Linked DNA regions of Pontibacter akesuensis. The protein of the gene in region 1 binds, or shares a complex with, the protein of each later gene. Links are inferred from orthologs where the notes say so. Each region holds a gene or a part of one and is shown on either strand. Other genes may lie near its edges. The genes, in order: hslV and hslU.

What was found.
Region 2: the proteins of hslV (region 1) and hslU are in contact, whole or in part, in a solved structure (PDB 1G4A), measured with the Escherichia coli proteins. The link is inferred for Pontibacter akesuensis from one-to-one orthologs.

The regions. Positions count from the first base shown.
Region 1 is NZ_CP014766.1:4,647,772-4,650,891, reverse strand. What follows is about bases 114-2,906. They hold hslV (ATP-dependent protease subunit HslV), read left to right. Parts: upstream 114-1,135; coding sequence 1,136-1,678; downstream 1,679-2,906. Other genes in these bases: A0W33_RS19695 (deoxyhypusine synthase family protein), read left to right, coding at 1,917-2,888; A0W33_RS19705 (zinc-dependent metalloprotease), read right to left, coding at 114-913. Outside these bases: more of A0W33_RS19705, read right to left, coding at 1-113; A0W33_RS19690 (catalase), read right to left, coding at 2,970-3,120. UniProt on the Escherichia coli protein: Protease subunit of a proteasome-like degradation complex believed to be a general protein degrading machinery. The complex has been shown to be involved in the specific degradation of heat shock induced transcription factors such as RpoH and SulA.
Region 2 is NZ_CP014766.1:2,845,855-2,849,137, forward strand. Bases 141-3,096 are described here. They hold hslU (ATP-dependent protease ATPase subunit HslU), read left to right. Parts: upstream 141-899; coding sequence 900-2,294; downstream 2,295-3,096. Other genes in these bases: porQ (type IX secretion system protein PorQ), read left to right, coding at 141-834; A0W33_RS12170 (hypothetical protein), read left to right, coding at 2,475-2,915; A0W33_RS12175 (SDR family NAD(P)-dependent oxidoreductase), read left to right, coding at 2,980-3,096. Outside these bases: more of porQ, read left to right, coding at 1-140; more of A0W33_RS12175, read left to right, coding at 3,097-3,283. UniProt on the Escherichia coli protein: ATPase subunit of a proteasome-like degradation complex; this subunit has chaperone activity. The binding of ATP and its subsequent hydrolysis by HslU are essential for unfolding of protein substrates subsequently hydrolyzed by HslV.

The DNA.
Region 1 (3,120 bases):
GTTCGCCACGGGCATAGGCTGCTTCATCCTTTGGCTCCAGCCTCCAGCGCACAATGTACTCACGTTTGGCGGCACGTTGCTCGTCAGTTCCAAAATCGGTTTGGTTGATGGTGAAAAAGCCCACGCGCTGATCGAACTTGCGCGCGGCCATCGGCGTTCGCGGAAGCAACACCATGGAATGGTTCAACTCCAGTGAGATGGTGCCTGTACTGGAGTTGGAGGGAGCACCGCCTGCGTCATACGTCATCAGCGAGCGGGCCTCGATGTTCATCGGAAAGCTTTTCACACTCTCAATAAAAGAGCGGTTATCATCCAGCTTCTTTACTTTGTACTCCTCGCGGCGATCCTTGTCCAGGCCAAGTGCGGGTACATCTTTCGAAAAGAAATCGGTTACTTCCACCACCTGTGTTCCCTGTCCGAAGGCTTTAATGTTGAAAGCCTGTATAACGGGAGCAAGATTGGAGTTCTGCACTGATTGGAACACTTCCAGGCTGTCTGCGGCCACATTTTCGGTTGAGATAACGCGAAGCAGTACACGGTTTCCTTTCTTTTCCCAGCGCAGCATCTGCGTGTTCAGCTCCTCGCCGCCGTAGCCGATGTTATTAGCTGTTTTGGCGATGCGGCTTACCAGCAGCATGTCGCGGTTCAGGAGCGTGTCCGGAATCTCGTAGTAATACTTTTCGTCGATGCGGTGCACTTTGAAAAGCCCATCATCTGTTACGGCCTTGGCTGTGATTACTTCGCCATAAGGCTTAGGGGTGTTGTCATCCTTTTTAGCGGCGGGTGTCGCAGCAGCAGTTTCCTGCTTTTCTTTTTTCTTCTTTTTGCTTTTTTGCGCGTGGGCAGGTGTTGCAAACACGGCCCCCGTCATCAACAAGGCAACGAGAGGAGCAAAGCGTAAATTCTTACTCATAAATTGGAAAGGTAGGTGGTTAGATTAAGTATAGGTTTTAAAGTTAGTGATAATGCTCTAACAACAAAGAACGCTTCGGGGTACCGGATTCCAAAGTCAGACAATTTGGCGTGCACAGCGGCATTGGCCTTTTGTTTGAAGTAACCGTAGCTTTACGAAGTATAGGCAGTGGTTTAGACTTCTGTACAGGCGAAGGTTTAAAAGAGCAATCAGAAATATTTTATGACGAAGATAAGATCAACAACCGTATGTGGCATCTACCACAACGGCGAAGTAGCGCTTGGCGCAGACGGACAGGCTACCATGGACAAGCACATTGCCAAGAGCAACGTGAAGAAAATCCGTAAGCTGCTGGATGGCAAGATAGTAACAGGCTTTGCTGGCTCCACTGCCGATGCCTTTACCTTGCTGGAGCGCTTCGAGGAGAAGCTTGGCGCTTACCAGAGCAACATGAAGCGAGCCGCCATTGAGCTGGCAAAGGAATGGCGCAAAGACCAGTACCTGCGCAAGCTGGAAGCCATGATGGTAGTGGCCAACAAGGAAGAACTGCTGATTATTTCAGGTACGGGTGATGTGCTGGAGCCGGACAACCAGATTGCTGCCATCGGCTCGGGAAGTATGTACGCGCACGCTGCCGCATTGGCACTTAAAAAGCACGCACCGCACTTAACCGCAGAGGAGATGGTACGGGAGGCGCTGACCATTGCGGCCGATATCTGTATTTATACCAACCATAACCTGATCATAGAAAAACCTGCTCAATAAGCGGCTTTTCCTGATACTATAAGTATAAAAAAGGTGCTGCTGAACTTGAATTTTTTTGTTCAGTTTGTGTTATGCATCTGAATCCGGAGGACATAGACCCGGCTATCATTCCACCCACTGACGCATGGTGTTTGAACAGCTGCTGTTTATATGCCGTAAGGTATAAATCAGTAAAAAATTAATAAATTGCCGAACCAGTCTGCACACTAGGGCAGCGATTGGAACAAAAAAAGCAACTATGCAGGTAACAGATTTTTTAAAGAAACACTACAAGCATTTTAACGCAGCCTCTTTAATCGATGCTGCCGAAGGGTATAAAACGCACCTGAACAACGGGGGCAAAATGTTGGTAACACTGGCAGGTGCCATGTCTACTGCTGAGCTGGGTATTATACTTGCCGAGATGATCCGCCAGGATAAGATCCATGCAATTTCGTGTACCGGTGCCAACCTGGAAGAGGATATCTTCAACCTGGTAGCGCACGACTTCTACGAGCGCGTGCCGCATTACCGCGAACTTTCTGCCGCCGATGAGGAGGAGCTTTTAAGCCGCCACCTAAACCGCGTAACAGATACCTGTATTCCGGAAGAGGAGGCCATGCGCCGCCTGGAGCACGTAGTGTTGAAGTACTGGGAAAAAGCAGACAAGGCCGGTGAGGCCTACTTCCCGCACGAGTTCTTCTACCAGATTTTGCTTTCAGGCGAACTGGAGCAGTACTACCAGATCGACCCGAAGAACAGCTGGATGCTGGAAGCGGCCAAGAAAAACCTGCCTATCATCTGCCCGGGCTGGGAAGATTCTACCTTGGGTAACATTTATGCAGGCCACGTGATCAGCGGTGACATCAAGAATGTGCATACCATGAAAACGGGTATCCAGTACATGATGGAGCTGGCCGAGTGGTATACTCAGACTGCCAAAGAAGAGTCTACGATTGGTTTCTTCCAGATTGGCGGCGGTATAGCCGGTGACTTCCCGATTTGTGTTGTTCCAATGCTGCACCAGGATCTTCAGCGTGAGGGTGTTCCGCTTTGGGGCTACTTCGCACAGATATCTGACTCTACCACCAGCTACGGTTCCTACTCTGGCGCTGTACCGAATGAGAAAATCACCTGGGGTAAATTGGGCAAGGATACTCCTAAGTTCATGATCGAATCGGATGCTACGATTGTGGCACCATTAGTATTCGCCATTGTGCTGGATTACTAATCCAGGTTTGTTATAAAGTACAAAAGCGGCTGCAGGTAACTGCAGCCGCTTTTCGTTTAAGTGTACTTGATGGTTGCAAATTTAAGCCGGCACCATCATTTTCTCCTCCCGGTCCCAGTGGCGGTGCTTTTTGATGGCATTTATAAAAGCAGCAGCGAATTCATCTGCGTCCGCATCATTTCCGGCAGTCACAACGCCGCTATCTGTGAGGACATCCTGCGAGTTTTCGTCC
Region 2 (3,283 bases), 1.8 Mb from region 1 along the record:
TTGAGTTTGAGCTATATCGGTTACCTGGCTGATATCAAACAAAGCAGTTTGGCCTACGGTTTTAGTAGCGAGAAGTGTGGCCGCTGGGCGGCAAGTATAAATTACCTGAACTACGGTGATTTTGTACAACGCGACCCGACAGGTATGGAGCAAGGCACCTTTAACGTGAACGACTATACTTTGTCGCTGTCGCATGCGCGGGAGGTGGAGGCGTTTACGATAGGCGCAACGGCAAAAGTGGCTGTGTCAAGTATAGCGGGTAACAAGGCGGTTGGTGTATTGGCAGATGCGGGAGCTGTATTTAAGCATCCGGAAAAGGATTTTACAGTGGGATTGGCGTTTAAGAATGTAGGTTACCAGGTGAAGGCTTATGATGGGGGAGAGCGGCAGCAAATGCCTTGGGATGCGCAACTGGGCATCACATACAAGCCAGAGCACATGCCCGTGCGGCTGTCGCTCACGGCACACCGCCTTTACCAGTTCGACATAGTGTACCTCGACCCAAACGCACCGGGGCAGCTGGATGAGAATGGAAACGAGGTGAAGGAAGAGAAAAAGCTGGGGGATAAGATTGCCCGCCACTTTGTGGTAGGAACCGAGTTTATAGTCAGTAAGAATTTTCAGGTGCGGGCCGGATATAACCACTTGCGCCGCAAAGAGCTGCGGCTCGATACAAAAGCAGGAGGAGCGGGCTTCTCGTTGGGAGCCATGCTGCGGGTGCGGAACTTTGAGTTGAACTATGGCAGCGCCTTTTTTCACCCATCGGGCGCTACGCACTACGTTACCGTCGGCACCAACACCAGCACGCTCCTCAAAAAGAAAAGAAGTTCCTAAACTACCGGCAATTGCGCGAACACGTAGCAATAGCCGGAAGAAGATGTTTAAATTTAAAAAAAGACATGGCAAATAAGATTGTATCATTAACACCAGCCCAGATTGTGGCGGAGCTGGATAAATATATCATTGGGCAGAAAGACGCTAAACGCAACGTGGCCATCGCGCTTCGTAACCGCTGGCGCCGCATGAATGCCGAAGAAAGTATAAAAGGCGATATCGTGCCGAACAACATTCTGATGATCGGTGCAACAGGTGTGGGTAAAACAGAGATTGCCCGCCGCTTAGCCAAAATTGCCGATGCGCCTTTTACCAAGGTAGAGGCCTCTAAATTTACCGAGGTAGGCTACGTGGGCCGCGACGTGGAAAGCATGGTGCGCGACCTGGTGGAGCAGTCGGTGAACATGGTGAAGACGCGCATGAAGGAGGAGGTGAAGCAGAAAGCGGCCGAGATGGTGGAAGACATCATACTGGACGCGCTCATTCCGCCGATCCAGGGCCGCACACACAGCCCCGTTTCCACGTCTGCTGATCCGAATGTGATGCCCGACAACGACTATGAACTGAATGAGCGTACGCGCGAGAAGTTCCGCGAAAAGATCCGAAACGGCGATCTGGAAGACCGCAAAATCGAGATTCGCGTGTCGCAAAGCTCTATGCCGGGTATGGGCGTGATGGGGCCAGGTATGGACGAGGCTTCCATGATGAACATCCAGGAGATGATCAGCGGCATGATGCCGAAAAAGACCAAAAAACGCAAAGTAACCATTGCCGAGGCACGTAAGATTTTACTCGAGGAAGAGGCATCCAAGCTGATCGACATGGATGAAGTGAAGGAGGAGGCGATCTTTAAGGCTGAGAACTCCGGCGTGATCTTTATTGATGAGATTGACAAGGTAGCCAGCGCCAGCAACAAGGGCGGTGGCGGTCCGGATGTGAGCCGTGAGGGCGTGCAGCGCGACCTGCTTCCGATTGTAGAGGGTTCCACGGTGAACACCAAGTATGGCATTATTAACACCGACCATATTCTGTTTATCGCCGCCGGTGCGTTTCACGTGGCCAAGCCGTCTGATTTGATCCCAGAATTGCAGGGCCGCTTCCCAATTCGCGTGGAGCTGAACAGCCTGACCAAAGACGACTTCTACCAGATCCTGAAATTCCCGAAGAACGCCCTTACGAAACAGTACGAGGCGTTACTAGCTTCGGAGGACGTGGAACTGACTTTTAATGACGAAGCTTTGGATGAAATTGCCTCCATCGCCTTTGAGGTGAACACAGAGGTAGAGAATATCGGAGCTCGCCGCCTGCACACAGTAATGAGCCGCCTGCTCAACGACATCCTGTTCGACGTGCCGGACAAGATCGGAGCCAACGCGCACATCGTAGTAGACCGCGCCATGGTACAGGAGAAGCTGTCCGGTATGGTGAAAAACCGTGATCTGAGTCAGTATATACTTTAGGAATGATGAATTATAAATTCTGAATTATGAAGTAACATCCTGGCGCGGGAGTCTATCCCGTGACTGTGGGTGTGCGCGAGTATCCAGAATCGCTGTTTAATTCAAAGCTGGTGTTTCTGCTGTGGCAGGAGCACCAGCTCTTTTTATTTAAATCAGGTTTTGATTATTATAGACATCATTATGAATGAAAGTCCAAAACATGTCTACTCCGCGATAGTTGCTGCAGCAGTTCTGCTTTCGATATTTACTGCCGTTCTAGCTTATATCATTACAGTTGAAGCGTCTTATTCATCAGATTGGAAAGAGACCAGAAACTTTAATCTTACTGTTGATACCTGCGATGAAGCAAAAAGTAAAGCAGAGAATGACTTTGAAAGAGGTTTGGTGCGCATGTATTTTAGTAGTGGAGTCTTAGAAGAACATCAAAATGGTTTTCCTTACAACTTCTATAACCGTCTAGAAAGTGAATATAATATAGAAGTCATATACACTGGAGATGTTGGTAATTCTCTACATAAATGTTACAATCTTATGATGGATGACCTGCTTGATGAAAAGTTAGGAAAACATACAATCGAAGACTTGTTCAATAAGTTAAGGGACGAGGAGTATGTACAATGAAGCATCTACCTAAGCACTCTATTCGTACCTCTAATTCATAATTCTTAATTCATCATTCCTAATTGTGAGCGAAGTGAACCTCTACATCATCACCGGATCCAGCAAGGGCATAGGCAAAGCCATTGCGGAAGAACTGCTGAAAGACGAGAACAACCAGGTCGTGGGCGTGTCGCGTACGTGCAGCATCAAGCACCCGAATTACCGTCACCAACCTATGGACTTCTCGGATGTGGAGGCCGTGGAACATAATCTTCAGAAGATATTCCTGCCGTACCCGGAGGCCACGAAGTTGGTGCTGATTAACAATGCCGGTGTGGTTGGCGATATTGGCTATGTGGGCGAGAAGATGCCGAACGAGCGCTTTGAGT